2 regions of the Ravibacter arvi genome follow, and region 1 is predicted to be linked to the other one. Evidence: riboswitches for the same ligand, from Rfam matches in the RefSeq annotation. Region 1 holds a riboswitch; the other holds the start of a gene.
The links. Region 1 has a riboswitch for thiamine pyrophosphate ahead of ABD852_RS11425 (class I SAM-dependent methyltransferase). Riboswitches for the same ligand answer to the same signal wherever they lie in the genome.
Positions count from the first base shown of each region.

Region 2: another riboswitch for thiamine pyrophosphate. It lies ahead of ABD852_RS20830 (TonB-dependent receptor); the one in region 1 lies ahead of ABD852_RS11425 (class I SAM-dependent methyltransferase).

Region 1 covers NZ_BAABEY010000021.1:35,478-44,111, forward strand. Annotated here, with positions in the region: gene ABD852_RS11390 (SRPBCC family protein) at 14-427, opposite strand; gene ABD852_RS11395 (VOC family protein) at 484-909, opposite strand; gene ABD852_RS11400 (VOC family protein) at 937-1,323, opposite strand; gene ABD852_RS11405 (Crp/Fnr family transcriptional regulator) at 1,517-2,089, opposite strand; gene ABD852_RS11410 (Trm112 family protein) at 2,196-2,474, opposite strand; gene ABD852_RS11415 (thiamine phosphate synthase) at 2,534-3,157, opposite strand; gene ABD852_RS11420 (AIR synthase-related protein) at 3,244-4,293, opposite strand; gene ABD852_RS11425 (class I SAM-dependent methyltransferase) at 4,290-5,006, opposite strand; TPP riboswitch at 5,076-5,183, opposite strand; gene ABD852_RS11430 (RNA polymerase sigma factor) at 5,216-5,797, opposite strand; gene ABD852_RS11435 (hypothetical protein) at 5,994-6,359, shown strand; gene ABD852_RS11440 (class I SAM-dependent methyltransferase) at 6,362-7,279, opposite strand; gene ABD852_RS11445 (hypothetical protein) at 7,626-8,066, shown strand; gene ABD852_RS11450 (M64 family metallopeptidase) at 8,099-8,634, shown strand, end outside.
Region 2 covers NZ_BAABEY010000036.1:266,316-274,949, reverse strand. Annotated here, with positions in the region: gene ABD852_RS20870 (SusC/RagA family TonB-linked outer membrane protein) at 1-125, opposite strand, end outside; gene ABD852_RS20865 (FecR family protein) at 293-1,351, opposite strand; gene ABD852_RS20860 (RNA polymerase sigma factor) at 1,373-1,975, opposite strand; gene ABD852_RS20855 (HPP family protein) at 2,284-2,931, shown strand; gene ABD852_RS20850 (MCP four helix bundle domain-containing protein) at 3,085-4,128, opposite strand; gene ABD852_RS20845 (hypothetical protein) at 4,122-4,298, opposite strand; gene ABD852_RS20840 (hypothetical protein) at 4,267-4,434, opposite strand; gene ABD852_RS20835 (hypothetical protein) at 4,560-4,799, opposite strand; gene ABD852_RS20830 (TonB-dependent receptor) at 4,836-7,283, opposite strand; TPP riboswitch at 7,368-7,464, opposite strand; gene ABD852_RS20825 (dienelactone hydrolase family protein) at 7,587-8,634, opposite strand, start outside.

The DNA.
Region 1 (8,634 bases):
CAAATCCGTCGGGTCAATTATTCTCTGTGTACTTCCGGTAATTATCGAGAATTGCCTGCCATCCGGCCCTCTGCATTTCCGGGTCATTCTGATCCTCGGCGTCGAATGTAACCGTCACACCGGTTTTGCCGTCCAGGTCTTTAAACTCCGCGTTTACTACCCGGCCGTCGGGCATAGTGTATTGAAACGATTTTCCGTCTTCCACCTTGTCGTACACCGCTTCAAAATCGAACCCGAAACTTCCATCCTTCGCTTCCATACGAGCCGCGTATTTGCCACCCGGCCGCAGGTCATTTTCAGCTCGCGGACATTGCCAGTCATCCGAAGCAAAATTCCACTTCGTGATATGTTCGGGTGAATTGTAATAGTTCCATGCCTTTTCAGGTTCGGCTTGAATAACCGCTTCTACTGTGATTTTCTTGCTCATTGAATAGTCAGTTTTATCAGATGGCGCCTAAGCCGGACAAAAAAATGTGCCGGCGATTATCTCGGGGCGGTGAAATTCACCATCCACCCGATGCCGAATTTGTCGGTAAAGCTTCCGTAGTAATCGCCCCAAAACTGGTCAGCCAAAGGCATTTCCACGGTTCCGCCGGCTGACAAGCCATTGAAAAGGCGGTCGGCCTCCTCGCGGGAGTCCGGGAAAATCGAAACGTAATTGTTATTTCCCACTTTCAGAACATGGCCCATAGAAGGTATGATATCGGAAGCCATGAGCAGGTCATTCCCAATAGGCAGCGCAATATGCATCACACGATTTTTTTCGTCTTCCGAAAGGCTCTCCGTGCCGGGCGCATCTCCCATACGGTGAATACCCCCCAGAAATTCGCCGCCAAAAACCGACTTGTAGAAGTTGAAGGCCGCTTCGGCCTGTCCGTCAAAATTGAGATATGGATTAATCTTAGGCATCTTTTTTTTGTTTAATAGTTAACGCTTTTATTTCATCGAGTGTAAGCCGACCATATTCCCTTCCGTATCGGTAAAGATGGTGCAAAAGCCAAATTCTCCCAGCGACATTTTCGATTGCTGGACCTTACCGCCCGCAGCAACCACCCTGCTTTCTTCAACTGCGCAATCCTCGCATTCAAAATACACCACGCTGCTGTTCCCGCCTGCTTTCAGCCACTCCACTTTTACGAGCGCGCCGCCCGATCCGTGGCTTTCCATACTGGCCGGGAAGCCGCGCATGATCATCGATTCGTCCTGGTCCGTCGGATCCGACATTTGTGTAAGTTTTACATTCAATACTTTCTCATAAAAGCTCGTGGCTCTTTCCATGTCATCGACATAGATTTCGAACCAGACTACTGGCCTGTTTTCCATATTGTGCTGATATTAAATGGTCCGTATGTGACGTAATCCAGGATGTGGCCCCGGTTATAACCAGTCAAAGTTACCCCTGCACCCACATTGAATCACTTGCCAAATGACAAGAAAACAAAATTTAATACCGGGAAATTACCAAAGCCTCTGAGGTTCAACACCGTGACTGCTGCAGCGTAAACGACCGCACCGCCTACTGGGAGATTTCTTTCCTGATTCTGCTCAGGGAAGTATCTGTAATGCCTAAAAACGACGCTATTTGCTTGAGCGGCACATGCTGGATAATTTGCGGTTTCTCCGTCACCAGCCGCAGATAACGGTCGGTGGCCTTGGCCGTAATCATTTCGAGCGACCGCTGCTTCATAGCAAAAAGCTGCTGGGTGAACCATAGACGCCCCCATTCGCTGAAGCCCGGAACCTGGTGGAACAGCAGTTGAAAATCATCAAATGAAATTTTCCACAAAACCGAGTTCGTCGCGGCCACCAGGGTTTCTTTGGAAGGGCTTCGCTGGAAAAGGGAATCCGGTACAATCGCAATTTCGCCGGCAACGAAAAACTCGGTGGTAATTTCACTGCCTTCATAGTCGTGAACGAACGCCCGGATCAGCCCCGATTGCAGGATGTAATATTCTCCGGCTACTTGCCCTTCCGGTATCAGCACTTTCCCTTTTTCAACTTCACACCGGTGGTGCGCAGCTACCAGGCGTTCCAGGTCCTCCCCGACGAGCAAAGGATGCCGGTATGCCGATCTAACGATGTCTTTCATAGGTGGTGTAAGGTCGCTTCTCCTGAAACAACCTGCTAAATATAACGGAGTTTTTCCAGGATCCGGGAACCCGCACCATCAGAAATCGGAAACCGGCCCCCGAGCCTCAATCATCAACTCCCGGTTCGTCCACCAAAAGCTGAAAGCCATTTGCCCGGTAACCGGGCAGCCAACGGGCCATAACCGGCGCTTCGAGCGCTTTCTCACGGTAGGTATCCGGCGTCATAACCGGTATACCGTAAATAATCGGGTAATAACGCTTGCAGGTCGGGCAGGTCAGCAGTCCCTCCAGAATATCACCCGCCTGGTTTTTGACAAACTCAGCCAGCGACAACGACGCATGGTCAAAAGGACAACACAATTTATCGGCAAAAAAAGTTTTCATGGGAGATAGGTTTGAGGTATGAGGGGTGAGGTTTGAGGTATGAGGTATGAGGTTACACCTCACGCCTCACGCCTCACACCTAACCCCCCGTAAATAGTTAACGCTTCAGCGGCCGGGTTTTCACTTCCCATTATTCCCGAGACCACCGCCACGCCGTCAAAAGCCAGACCCCGGAGGCTCGAAATTGTGGTTGCGTTGATCCCGCCGGCCAGGAAAATGGGCAGTTCGGTGAATGACCGGGCCTTTGAAATTGTCTCGCGGGAAACGATTTCACAAACTCCTGCCGACCCGGACGGGAAAACCGAACAAAAAGACACGTAGTCCAATTGATGTGCTTCCGCGCCGGTTAACGCAGACAGGTCGTTCCCAAGGGTCAGCCCGATTATCGCTTTCGGTGGAAGCTTTTTCCGGAAAGAAACCAGCGGTTCCCCGGGCAGGTGGTCCAGGTGAACTCCGTCCAATGCAAATTCTTCCAATAGTTTCACATCATTGTTGGCCAATACCGGCACACCTTTCGACCGGCATAACGCAAGAATCTCCGAAACCAGCCCGGCTTTGCCAAGGCCCTCCGGCCAATGATCCCAGATCTGCACCAAACCGATTGTCCCGGTTTCGAGCACCGCCGCGAGACCGGCTAACAACCGGGGACTGGCGGGGTTTAAAATAAGGTAGATGCCTTTCATTGTTTTTTAGGTATGAGGTGTGAGGTATGAGGTTTGAGGGTTGAGGGTAGGCATCAGCTCACAGCTCACACCTCATCCCTCACACCTTACTTCCATCCACGTGATAGCGCCGCAGAATAGGCATTCCAATACCCGTCGTACTGCGCTGGGAGGAAAATCCGGTGATGTTCCGGGTCGGTTTCATATAAGGCTACGCCCTGTAAACGGTTGGTAAAATGTCCGATCTTAAAAGCAGGAATTTCCAGCGTACCGAGCGTGTCAACCACGGTGTCGGCTGCTTCGGGATTGCAGGCCATCAGCAGGGCGCCCGAACCGAGGCTGCAGTGCGGATCAAATCCGAAATGGCCGGCAATACGACTGACCGCCTGACTCACCGGCAGCACACTTGTGTTGACCAGTGCGCCCACGCCGCCCGCCAGGCACATTTCATGAACAGCGCCCAGAACGCCGCCCTCCGTGACGTCATGCATCGCGCTGACCTGCCGGGTCTGAAAGGCTGCTACGGCCTCTTTTGCAACGGAAAGCCCTTGAAAAGAGGCACCCACCTTCTCCCATTCCGGCACGCCCAAAAGCATCTTTACTGTCTCGGGAAACACCTTTGCGAGAATAGCCGAAGCAGACCAGGCGCAGCCTTTCGTCACGATTATGCACTGGCCGGGGCGGATATTTTTGCTTAGTAAAATTTCAGGGGCTACCAGCGACATCGTTACTCCACCCACAAATGTACAGGCCTGTCCCTGCACCTTTCCGGTATGACCGCCGGTAATAGCCACTCCAAGATCGTCACAGTACTCGTGTACCATGGTCCAGTAAGCTTCAAAGTCGGGAGTGCTCATTTCCGCAGGCAGATTCAGCACAAATTGGGCGTACATGGGCAGATGTCCCGTAGTAGCGAGATCGTTGGCAGTCAGGTGCACGGTCAGCCAGGCCGATTCAGCCAGGGTAAGGCCCGGCACCAGTGAAGCCGGGTCGCTGGCGCTCGCCATGAAACCGCCCCCGGGCAACCGGATCACGGAAACGTCCACCCCGTATTGCGGACCGGCGATTACTTCCTGCCGGTGCCGCCCTACTTTTTTCCAGATGGTATGCTGAAAGGTTTCCCGGTCTATTTTGCCGGGTTGCTGGTTCGTTTTCATTTCTCCAACCGCACATAAAGCCCGAAAAAGTCGCCATAGGGGAGCCCCCATTGCTGCACCGGGAACCACTTGGGAAGCCCTGTACAGGTCCATTCAATCTTGTAAAGACTGCCGGCCAGCGCTTTTTCTACCAACGCCACCAACTGCTGCGGCGTATAAAAGGTAGCCGTGACATAAAACGGGTTTTTACCGAAAAACTGCTGGACCCGTCTTCTCACAAATTTTGGAGAATTGCGGTTCATCATCCCGAAAACAATGCCATGGCGGGCTACCCGTGCGGCTTCCCGGATAACGTGAACCGGGTCCCGGTAATATTCAAAAGTAGTAATAAAGGCCAGCGCGTCGAAAGTATCATTTTTGAAGGGCATGAAATGCGCGTCTGCCAGCACCAGGTTGCCATCGAACAGCCTCACTCCCTGCCCGAGCATGAGCGGGGAAATATCTCCTCCCGAAGCTTCAATACCGATTTCCTTCCACCAACGTGTAAAACGGGTAGTGCCACAGCCGAATTCAAGCAGTGTTTTCACCCTTTCGTCTTTCCCGACCAGGCTGCCAATAATTTTCTTCTGAAAGATTTCCGCTCTTTTATAGCGCCCCTCGTACCAAAGCTCATAGGTATCCGTGTGCTCCCGGTTAAAAAACCATTCGCTGCGGCCTTGCCAGTTCTGAAGATGGCCTGAAAGTTGGCCGAACTCTTTTTGTTGCGGTAACATACTTGCTAAATGTTTGATTCATTGAACCGCCAGTACAGGCGTATGCAACGAGACAAACAGGTGACAAGTCACGCTAAGTGGCAGCATTCCTACGCCGGTATTATCCGGATCAGGTTATACGGGTATTATCTCAGCACATCACTGTTTGTAGCAGTTCAGGCACCCCGTGCGATGTTATTCGTAAAGATAGGAAAACTTTTCCGCATTTTTCAAACCCTGGCCGCCATCTGGCTTCTTAATACCTGCATGGCCTTAAAAAGCAGGTTGGCAACCGACTGTTTGTTGACCTGCATAATCTGTGCAATACGGTCGTTGTCCATGCCTTCATAATATTTGAGGAAGACCACCTCTTTCTGACGTTTGGGAAGTTCCCTCAGGGCGGCCTGCAGCCTGTGCTCATTTTCGGCCCACACCTCATCGGCTACGATGATCTCCTCTATGTTGCCTTCCTCTTCCTCCAGTTCGGCGTATTCACTGATATCGTAAAAATGGACGGAGCTGCCGCGGCGCCGGAAATGCTGCCAGAGCTGATTGCGTAGCGATTTCAGGAAATATAGCACAACCACCTCCATATGAATGCGGTGTTTTTTAGCCCATATTGTGATGAACAGCTCCTGGATGGTATCTTTAATAAACTCGCGATCACTGGTAAAATTGAAGGCGTAGTTGAAGAGGGTACGATAAAGACCATCCGCCAGGCTTCGAAAAGCAGTATTGTCTCCCTGCTGTGACAAAAGCCACAGTTGCAGAAACCGGTCGTTTTCCTCGGTGACACGACGTTTGCTATTCAATTAGTCAGCAGTTTTATAATACCTGATCTGATTCCAACTATTTTTATGCAGAAAAACTCTCGTTAATTTAGAATAAAATTCTGATCAACAAGGAGATCACCATTTTTTTTTGATAACCAGGCCGCAGAAGCAGCCGGCCCCGGCACTTATCGTACGGCGGTCCGGCAAGTCCCGGCGCCCAAACTCTTTGATACCGATGAAATTTTTACTGTTAGGCATAACAATTCTGGGACTGTCCGCAGGTTGTTCAAACCACAAAATTGCCGTCAAAACCGCTAACGCCTACCTCGTCAACGAACTCGCTATAGACGGGTGCTCCTGGCATTTTGAGCAGCACACCGGCGAGGAAACAGGACCTACTGCGCCCAGCGAGGATTCCATGAAAAAAATCAATCCCATTATTGAATCCGCGGGAAGCCGGGACGGTTTATTTCGCATCCCTGTACAGATTGAATTTTCGCGTACAGGTAAAATGAGGGCAATAGAATGCGGCTGGGGTCGTAAAGTTGAAATGCCGGAAGTCAGCATTCACCATATTGAAATTGCGGTTCCGAAGGAGTAAGGTTATCGAACGAGGTAAGGGTTGGCGGGGAAATCATAAAAGCGAAAACCCGCCTTTTTGAGCCGTTGCCGTACCGCTTCAGCCGGATTCTTCTTAAAAATCATTACACAGAGCACCTGTTCCGGTATGAGCGACCATGACGACAACAAGTCCAGCATGCGTTTCCTGCGTTTTATTTTCCGGAAAACCGGCGAGCTGTTATCTGCTTTGCTCCCTATTACGGCCGGAGTATAGAAATTGCAATTAACCCCTTTGACCGCCATTGCAGGCAGGCCGATGCCATTGGCAAGCTTTTCCATTTCACGGAAAGATAGCTTCGATACATAATTCCCGACCTCTTCAAAAGAATACTGGTTTTTCCAGAGCCGCCTGAGCATACCGGTATCAAAACGATCCGCCAGGTTCCGGAGCCCCAGCAAAAGGGGCATTTTGGAGATCGGGTCCTGCGGCTCAATGATGACTATCCCCTCGCGGGCAACCCGAAGCATTTCGTATACGCCCATTTGGGGACGCGGAAAATGATGATAAGACTCTTTGCAAAAAACGTAATCGAAACTGTCATTTTGAAACGACAACTTTTCGACGTTTTCAACAGAGAACTTATCAATAAGACGAAAGCTGCGTGCTACCGGTAAGAATGTACCGGAAATATCGGTTGCGGTCACCTCCATCCCCTTTTCAAAAAAGTAGCTCGCATCGGTACCATAACCGTCCCCCACAGTCAGCCAGGTCTTTGCCAGATCTTCGCAAAGCGGATCGGCAAGCCCGAACATCTGCTGATGAATCCAATAATTGATATACCCGCCTTCCTTGTCCTCGATCCAGCGTCGAATGGTATCGTCCTGGGTATTCTGATCGGGGAAACATTTTTCAAACCAGCGCGCGTGCGCCGCATAGCTTTTTTCTTCCGTCGAGGTCATGCCTTAATTAACGTGTGTAAATCGAGGTTTTCCGCCCCGCAACTCTTCCCTCGTGGAAGGGATTACTCGGTAAAAGCGATATTATGGAAGAAAATACCCGTTTTTTAGGCAGACTTATCGTGTGACGACCTGATAACCAAGCGCTTTGCAAAGGTTTTCCCGGCTATCATCCTTATCCTCCCCACCCCCTATCCCGTTTAATCAATACATCCACCGTTCAATAACAACCTGTTGATTTACAATCCTTAACGACTCAAATTTACTTCACTTAACGCAGCAGAACGGATCGTCCTCAGAATCTCATTTTCTTCAACGCACCATTCAGGTCAAATCCAAACAAAAACTTATGAAAGAAAACATCGCCCCCAAATGGATGGAGGTCCGCTATCCGGGTCCGGTCCGGCGCGTAACCATACGCTGGAACGGCAAAAAGTGGACGGTTGAGGGCCAGGTCGTGGTCAATGATATGACGCTCCCGGCCCCATCGCAACTCCCCGACGGGGAAAACAGCCGGGGTTTCTGGATCGAAGCCTACGACAATGACGGTAATATTTATTACAGGCAGGTCATCACCAACCCCTTTCTGGGAATGGAACAATTCAGCGAAAAAGGATATATGTACCGGTTGGACCATCCACCACATGACCTCACGCTCGAAATTCTGATACCCGGGGTCGCAGAAATCTCGCAGCTTCACGTGGTGGACAACACGGCGGGAAAAAATACGCACGAACACCATGCAACCGCACACACCGGCCGCACGGTGTTGAAACTCGGCAGGAAATAGCCCATCATCCACACCATTAAATAAACAATACCATGGGAGCTTCAGACGGAGAAATACTGGGACTAACCAAAATATTGGACAACGGTCCCGATAACCAACGCTTCAACATCGTGATTGTCGCAGAAGGATTCCAGGGGAATTCGGTAGCGGCACAGGTTGATTTCAACAACCGTTGCAACGATATAGTCAATGCTTTTCAAACCGAACCCTGGTTCGGGGCGGGCCTGCTGGGCGCAATCAATATTCACCGGTTAAATGTACGTTCGGATGACAACGGGGCCGATAATCCGGCCACCTGCCCGGACAGTTCTACGGCAACGGCCACTACCGCAGACACGTATTTTGATGCCAGTTATTGCTCTTCCGGGATAAGGCGATGCCTGGCCTGCGACTGGAACCTGGTGAGGTCCACGCTGAATGCACAGCTGCCGCAATGGCACGCGGCAGCAGTACTGGTCAACAACTCCATTCGAGGCGGCTGCGCCAATGGGAACGTCTTCGCGACCGCCCTCAGCAACGACTGGCTCGATGTGGTCATGCACGAACTGGGCCACGCGGCATTTGACCT
Region 2 (8,634 bases), on a different contig from region 1:
TCAGTATTCTTTACGTCAAGGCTTAGTTTTTTGGTAAGCAACCCCTGGCTAACAGCCGGTGTCGCCAGGCTCAACCCCGAAAATATAACCGCGATCAGGCAATGGATAAAGGACAGTCGTATCATTTGGTAAATGATAGGGGTTAGTCGTAATGGTTTTTTCATTAGTTTCACATGTTGTGTTAAATTTTTTGACATAAACATCTCCTTTACCGGCATTTCTGCCGGTATACGGTGTCAGACAAACCAGGGGAGACCTGCCACTGAATGTGCTGGAACACATTCGGTGGCTTTTATTGGCAGCCCCTCTTTTCGAATACTATTTTTCTTCCGTTTTTCTCATAGGCAATTCCTAGTGCGAGACTGATTACGTCCAGCTTTCTGTTAAGTGATTCATCTTCAAGGTTAATTTTTAGTCTACAGTCTTTCATAAGGGTTCGGTCGTAGATAATCTCTACGTCATACTGGCTTTCTATGGCTTCAAAAACCTTTTCTACGGGCGCATCGTCAAAAATGTAGATCGCGTTTCTGACTTCCGTCCCTTCGGGAAACATTGAATCTGGATCCGCCACGTCTTTCCGGAACGACTGGGACTCTTTCGAAAAAACCGCCTTCTGGTTGGGGGCCAGCACAATAGAATTTCCTTTTTGTAGTTCATCCCGCTCATGCGACACCCGGACTTTTCCGCTCCTGACTTCTACCGTTACGTTCTGATCCTTGTCATAAGCCCGAATCCGGAAAGAAGTCCCCAATACGGTTGTTTTTACGCCGCCCGCACTTACTTCAAATGTTTTCCCCGCCTGACGTACTACTTTAAAAAAGGCTCCGCCATGCAGGGTTGCGGCGCGTACGCCGTCGATTTCACGGTATTCAAGCCGGCTGCCGCTGTCGATAGAAACTTCGGAGCCGTCCGGCAACCTTACCAGGCGGGTGGCATTTCCCGGGTTGTCATAGGTAGTTCCCGTGGCGGCTACTGCATTCACGGGAGTGCCGGACCTCTGTTGCGCTCCCTGGTAAAAATAGGCGAAACACCCCAGTGCCATAAGCAGGCAGGCTGCTGCCAGCCACGGATAAAAGCGGCGGATCAACTGGTAGAAAGGCGGCTCATTGATCGCCCTGTCCAAACGTTCCCAGATTCTGGCGCTGCCTTCTTCCGTTCCTGCGGAAGATTCGTACACCGCCGACAAGCTTTCGACCAGCCTCCGGCCTTCATGAAAATCGTAGTACTTCTCCGGAAATTCTTTCAGGAAATCACTCCAGAACCGGTCACTTTCCGGATCGGGCGCATTTACCCAATTCTTGAAGTAATCCTCCGAAGCAAAGTCCTCGGCTTTGTATTGGTAATAATCCATCGGATGTAATCGTTGTGCTTCTTAAAATTCTGCCAGCATTAGAAAAAGGCCCAAAATGCGCACCACTTCTTTGAGGCATTTCAGGCCATCGTAAATAAAGCGGCATGCCGAATGGTAATTCACTCCCATCAGCTGCGCGATCTCTTCGTTGCTGAAGTGTTCATAAAACCGGAGGTATATCGCCTGTTGCTGACGTGCGCTCAGTGTTTTGAGATTGGTTTGCAGCGATCTTAAAAGTTCGTTTCGTGCCTGGTCCTCTATCAGGATGGTTTCAAAGGGGTCTTCGGCCTGGAGGTGGTCCTGGTAATCGAGGAGGCTCTCCCCCGTCTTATTCGTTTCTTCTCTTTTAAGTACCGTATATAACCGGTTCCGAAGCGCCCTGAAAAGATAGAATTTCAGCTGTCCCTCCCCGACGTCCGCCAGCTTTTCCCGCGACCGCCACAGCTCCAGGAATAAATCGTGGACTGTATCTTCGATCAGGTCGGGATCAGCGGCGATCTTTCTCCCGTATTTCAGGAGCTGGTGTACGTGATGCTCGTATATTTCCTGAAAAGCCGAACGGCTTCCCTTACGGAACGCATCCCACACGCCCGGTACAGACCTGTTCACCGAATGATTAATCACGTTTACGTAAAAGTTTGGTCAGGGTTCGATACAAAAACTTGGTCCTTTATTACTAATCTCACAACCCCCATGTTTTATACCTTCCCGGCCTCACTTTTTTTTCTGCCCACCCAAATTACCGCCGCGATTTGCCGGCGCCAATCTTTCGCTATCGGAAAAATTCAAAAAATCATTTTTAACCAAAATAGTATTTTTCCTACTTTTGCAAAATAAAACATTCTTGTACATCCGATAAAAAAAGTCACACACCCGCCAGGGAACCGGGCGAATAACAAAAATAAACCCTACCATCCGTTAGGGCGACAAATATGGTCAAAGAGAAAATAAAGCGAAGTTACAGAATTGCCCGGTACGTATTTTACAAAGAAACACTCGTTAATAACACCGAGCACTTCTGGTCCTTTACCGGCGCATTCCTGGGAATTGGAATAATTGCATTTTTACAGTCTCACTTTACAGCATCCGATCACCTTTTCCTGATTGGATCCTTTGGCGCCTCCTCGGTCCTGATTTACGGGGCCATCCAGAGCCCGCTGGCACAACCACGCAACCTGATAGGCGGTCACGTCATTTCAACGCTCGTGGGTGTAACCGTCTGCCGCCTTTGCCCGGACATTATCTGGATCACAGCGCCGCTTGCCGTAGCACTGTCTATCATCAGTATGCAAATGACAAAAACACTCCACCCCCCGGGTGGTGCAAGCGCACTGATTGCTGTCACAGGCTCTGAGCAGGTAAAGGACCTCGGTTATTGGTTCGTGTTTTCACCGGTGCTTTCCGGGGCGTTGATATTACTGGCTGTGGCGCTCGTTTTCAATAACATCACCCCTGACCGGCAGTACCCGACCAGCAAAAGGTTTTCCCGAACGTTCAACCGGTTTATGCGGCCGACCAGCCATTTTATTAACCTTTACAAAAAAAGGCGGCACGGAACTTCTGAGACCATTCCGCGGTAGTATCGGCCTGTCCTATTCGAAACGATAATTTAGAGACAAAGTCACACGACGGTTGTCGGGACGGGTATGGCTCAATACGCACAGATCGCCGTGCTCGCACGCAACACCCGGGCATCTTCTGCGAGCACGGCATCGGCAAGCGTGAGTCTTTTATCAATTCAGGTTGAACCCCTTGCGTTCGGTATTGACGATCTTCGAGCTGAAGATAAGGTGCAGCACCAGCCCCCCGACCAGAAGCGCGGTCAAAATAAGCAGGGTTGAGTATAACCTGACCAGCGAAACATCAGTCGAGGACGCTTCGGTCAGCTCTTCTCCCACGCGCAGCTGTATGGCTGTCAGCTCATTGAGTCTTAGTATCGTATGCTGGAACACTTCACCGCCCTTGCCTTCAAAAAGACCGATACCCTCATTTATAAAGCCGGCATTGCTGAAATTGAGAATTGATTTTTCGAGAAGGGCATACTCAGTGACCCTGTTTTTGAGCGCTGTGAAACTCCTCGACTCCTGCTCAACCAGGTAAGTTTTTTCATAGGCCCCGAGGAGAGAATCTATCTTCTCATCGTGTTTCTCCAGTTTCTCCTGGAGGGATACCTGGTCGCGCTGTGCCTCGGTAAGCAAGTGTTTTTCCAGGAGCAGGCGTTTGGTGTACAAGCTTTCCGTCAGATGGATAATATCGATCGCGGGCATCAGCCGGTCCTGGTAAATGGACGTAAAGGAGCGTGCTATCCCATTGATGTTGTAGTTGGACAATGCGTTGATCAGTACGATCATTACCATCACCCCACCGAGCAGCAACGCCGCTTTCACCTTTTGCTGAATCACAAATGACCACTTCATCACCGAACAATTTTGTCTGAACCTACGACCACCAAATAGTAATTTTAATAAAAAAGCCGCATATTTTACAACTAAACTCCGGAATTTCTCTACCGAAAAAGGCGATTTGTACGAAACCGGCCGCCGGTTACCGAAGCCGGGTAAAAAAGCTTCGGTAACCGGCGGCCGGCCTGTTCGTGATCTGCTACCATTGACAACAACAGGTTTGGCGCCGCACCACCCGGAGGTCATCCCGACCGCAGTGGAGGGATCTCCCGGTCCCTGCACCAAATCCTTTAAATAGAATTTTCCTAATAATAGGAGATCCTTCGACTCCGCTGCGCTGCGCTCAGGATGACCATCCGGCAGATGCGCTACCATTGACAATAACAGGTTTGGCTCCGCTCCAACCGGAGGGTCATTTCGAGCGGAGCCGAGGAATCTCCCGCTCTCCGGACCCGTTCCTTTGAGTAGGATTTTTCTAACAACAGGAGATCCTTCGGCTCCACTACATTCCGCTCAGGATGACCCTCCGGTAGATGCGCTACCATTGAATACTACGGATGGGTGCGCCACCCGGAGGGTCATCCCGACCGCAGTGGAGGGATCTCCCGGTCCCAGTACCCAATCCATTTCAGAGGACTTTTTTATAGCAACAGGAGATCCTTCAGTTCCACTGCGTTCCATTCAGGATGACCATCCGGCAGATGCGCTACCATTGACAACAACAGGCTTGGCACCGCACCAACCGGAGGGTCATCCCGACCGCAGTGGAGGGATCTCCCTGCACCCAATCCATTTCAGAGGGCTTTTTATAGCAACAAGAGATCCTTCGACTCCGCTGCGCTCCGCTCAGGATGACCGTCCGGGTGGTAGCCTCCGGCTACCATAGACTTCCATTGACAACATCTATTTGTCTTCTCCGTTACAAGGTGTTTTCGCAAAAAAACTTTTTTCTCAGGATGACCATCCGGCAGATGCGCTACAGGATGACCGTCCGGGCGGTAGCCTCCGGTTACCATTGACTTCCACTGACAACATCTATTTGTCATCTCCGGCACAAGGTGTTTTCGCAAAAAACTTCTTTCTTAAAACGACAGGTTCACACCCAGAAGGAAGTTGGTGCCTGCCTGCGGGAAATAAAACACTTCCTGCGTATGTACCGCTCCTGAACGGTAACCGTAAGTATACCCATTGGAAACGTATTTGGTATTCAGCAGGTTATTGATCAATCCGATCACCTCAATCGACTTGACCCACTTCGGCGTTACTTTCCAGGAAAGACGGAGGTCGTTCGTGAAGTAGCCGTCGAGCCGGCGGTCTGCCGAAGAAGTATTGTCAAGGTATTGACTCCCGACATATTTGGAAAGCAATGCCAGCTCCCAGCCCGAAGCAGGCTTGTAACGCAGCTGGCTGCCCGTTACCACGTTGGGAGAAAATGAAATATCCGTTTTTCCGTGATGAACCGCTTCATGTTCATAAGTCTCATAGTTCAGAACGTACTCGGTGAAGTTATTGATCTTGTTTTGGCTCCAGGTAACGTTGGCGTTCCAGTTCAGGTCGCTGGTAATTGCCCAGCCGGCTTCCAACTCAATTCCCGCACGGTAGCTTTTGGGTACGTTCATCCGGACCGAACTTCCTACATCATTTACGGCGCCGGTGAGCACCAATTGATTGCGGTAATCCATCAGGTAGGCATTTGCATTCAACGAAACCCGGTTTAAGCGGACCCGGTACCCGGCCTCCCAATCGTACAACGTCTCATGGGTGGGAACTGCCCCCGGGCGGGCATCTACAAAGTCATTACGGTTTGGCTCGCGGTTGCCGACGCTGAAGGATGCATAGACGGAGGCGCCATTGGCGAGATCGTAGTTAATACCCACTTTGGGGTTCCAGAAACGGGACCGGGTATCTACATTCAGCTCTAAAAGCTCGTTGTCGGTACCGTTCACAGTGTAATCCACCGACCTGAACTGCAAATCTCCGTACACATTGAAGGCCGTGCTTAGCTGATAATATGCTTTTGCGTACAGGTTAAAATCTGTTTTAAGCCCGCGCCCCGAATAGTACCTGTACCCTGATTCGCTTGTACTCGCAAACCTGGCCCAGATTACCTTTCCGTAGTGGTCATTATCAAACTGGTTCCATCCGCCGCCGATGCTCAGGTTCAGCTTTTTGAAATTGTTGTAGTCGAGCGAGAAAGTGGTGCCATAATAGTGATTGTCCAGCCAGCGCTGGCGGATCAGGTCCGTTCGCTTGATGGTGTCACTGCCCGTCACGACCGGCGGCAACAGGTAGCTGCTGAGCTTGGCATTGTCCTTATATTGTTCGTAATAACCGGCGCCTCTTACATAAAACGCGTTTACGTTAAGGGTAAGCTGGTTGGAAAGCGTATGCGAAGTAAGCAACTGGTACTGGTCCTGCTGATAGTTGTCGGTTTCATTGTCGTACCAGTACAGGTTATAGGTCCGGGGATTTGCATTCAACAGGTTTTGAGCGTCACGTTCGTTCAGCTCATTCCGGCCGATAAAGGCAAGAATACCCTCCCGGTTGTTCCGGTATTTGGCTTCGGGAACGCCATTCCACGCCTGGTAAGTGCGTTCCTTCCCTGAAAACACGTTGGCCCTGATGTAGCTTTTCCTCCCGTAATAAGCGCCCGACAGGTAAAATGATTTCAGATCGGAGCTTGCCCGATCTATAAAACCGTCCGATTTAACTCTGGACAGACGCGCATCAACTGTAAATTTATCATTCAACAACCCACTCCCCACCTTGACTGTGTTCTTCCAGGTGTTGAAAGAGCCGTATGAATTGGCAAGTTCTGCATAAGCTTCTCTCCGGAATTCGTTGGTGTTGATATTTACCGTGGCCCCGAAAGCCCCCGCTCCGTTGGTGGAGCTTCCTACGCCTCTTTGTATCTGGATACTGCTTACGGACGATGCGAAGTCCGGCATGTTGACAAAGAAGGCGCCCTGGCTTTCAGGGTCATTGTAAGGAATACCGTTGATCGTCATATTGATACGCGTGGCATCGGAGCCCCGTATCCTCATACCGGTGTATCCAACCCCGGCGCCCGCGTCGGTGGTAGTAACCATTGAGGGGGTAAAATTCAGCAGAACCGGTAAATCCTGGCCAAGATTCTGTCCGCGAATTGCCTCGGCTGTAACGTTGGTATAAGCCATCCCGGTTTTATCCGAAACCCGGGTAGCGCTTACAATGACTTCATCGGCAGTGAAAGTGGTCCGTTTCAATAAAATTTCAGGGGATTTTTCCAGATCTGAAATCCGCACGGTGGCCGGCAAAAACCCGAGAAAAGAGATTTCCAGTGTCTCCGTATCGGGGAGGAGATTGTTCAGGTGAAACCGGCCGCGCTCGTCGGTAGTGGTCCCCCGGCTCGGACCGGCCTTTACCGTCGCCCCGGGCAGGGGCTGTCTTGTTTCTGCATCCGAAACATTTCCGGAAACATTTTTCTGGGCCAAAAGTGGTTTGCCCGCAATCAGGCAAACGAACATCAGACAGGCCGCAACTTTACGCATAAAAATGAGCTAAGTTAACGAACAGGCAAGGGGCCGTACCTATCCTTAGGTTAAACAATAATACTTTTGAGAAATTGAGCTTTGTTGTCAATTGATCTCAGTCCCTACGCCGGCACTACCCGGATCAGGTTGTATGGGTATGATCTCAGCCCGTTTATTTTGGGCACCCCTTTGAGTCGCTACAAAGTAAACAGGTTATCCGGGAGGAAACAAGTTTTATTTGGGGTTTGAACCGGCGAGAAAACAAAAACTCCCGATGTCGTTGCGACATCGGGAGTTTTAATAAACGACAGATAACGACGATCAGTCTATAACGACCTTTGCCCCGCCGCCCGTCTTTGTGCGCATCGCTGCATATTCTTTTTGAGCCTCCTCTTTTTCAGGAGAAGAAAGTGCCCTTCCGGAGAGGGTGACCGGATTGTGCAGGAATACAGGAGATTGGCCTAGTGCTGCCGCCAGTGAAAGATCGCCCCACTGGAGGATACCCGGCACGTGAACTCCCACCCCAAAATGCTCTATCCCCTTCCCCGAATCAAAAACATAGCTGGCCGGGCTTCCGTAGGTATGTACCTCCTTCAGCTTCCCGCCGGTAGCTGCGTGGAAAATTCCGGCGAGGCCGGCTTCCTTGTACCCGTGAAATGACACGCCGGCAGCACCTTGCTCTTTTCTCAGCCAATCCGCGACCGTAGCCAGCTCGTCAGCCCAATTCCCCATTACTGTTCCGCCCAACCACAACGCTGCGCGGCCATAGGTATGCAGACGGCTGAGGTTATCGAACCCATTGGACGATTTTGAAAACGCTTCCCCGGTCCCGGAAAAATCGATTACGGCAATCCCTGACCCTGATTTCATGAGTAACGACAGACCAGAGGCGGGTATCGCCGATTTTCCCTCGGCATGTGCGACCACCACGAATTCTTTGTTTTTCCCCTTTCGTAGCAGAACGGGCAGCAGGCGTTCATCCCCGGTCTCCAGTATGACACGGCTCCAACCATCAGTTTCACCGGCTTTCTGAGAAACGGCAATGGCCGGCTTTCCGGAAATCCCCAACAGAGCCGACAGATCAGACCGCTTTTTGGCTGCATTGATAGCGGATTCCGCCATCAGCTTTTTCTTCAGCTCACTCCCTGCCCAGCGACTGTAAGATTCGGTACTTTGAACCTTGGGATCGCGTTTCCCATCCTGAAAAACCATAAGTTGCCCGGCCGGCAGAGCGGATACCTGCTGCTCTTTTCTCGGGCGGCCGTCACCTTTTCCCTTGAGATGGAAATCCATCCAGCCTAAAAGCGCCTCCCGGTCCTCCGCAAAATACCCGTGGGGATGGTCATAAAGCTCGTAGCCGATGTTCTTT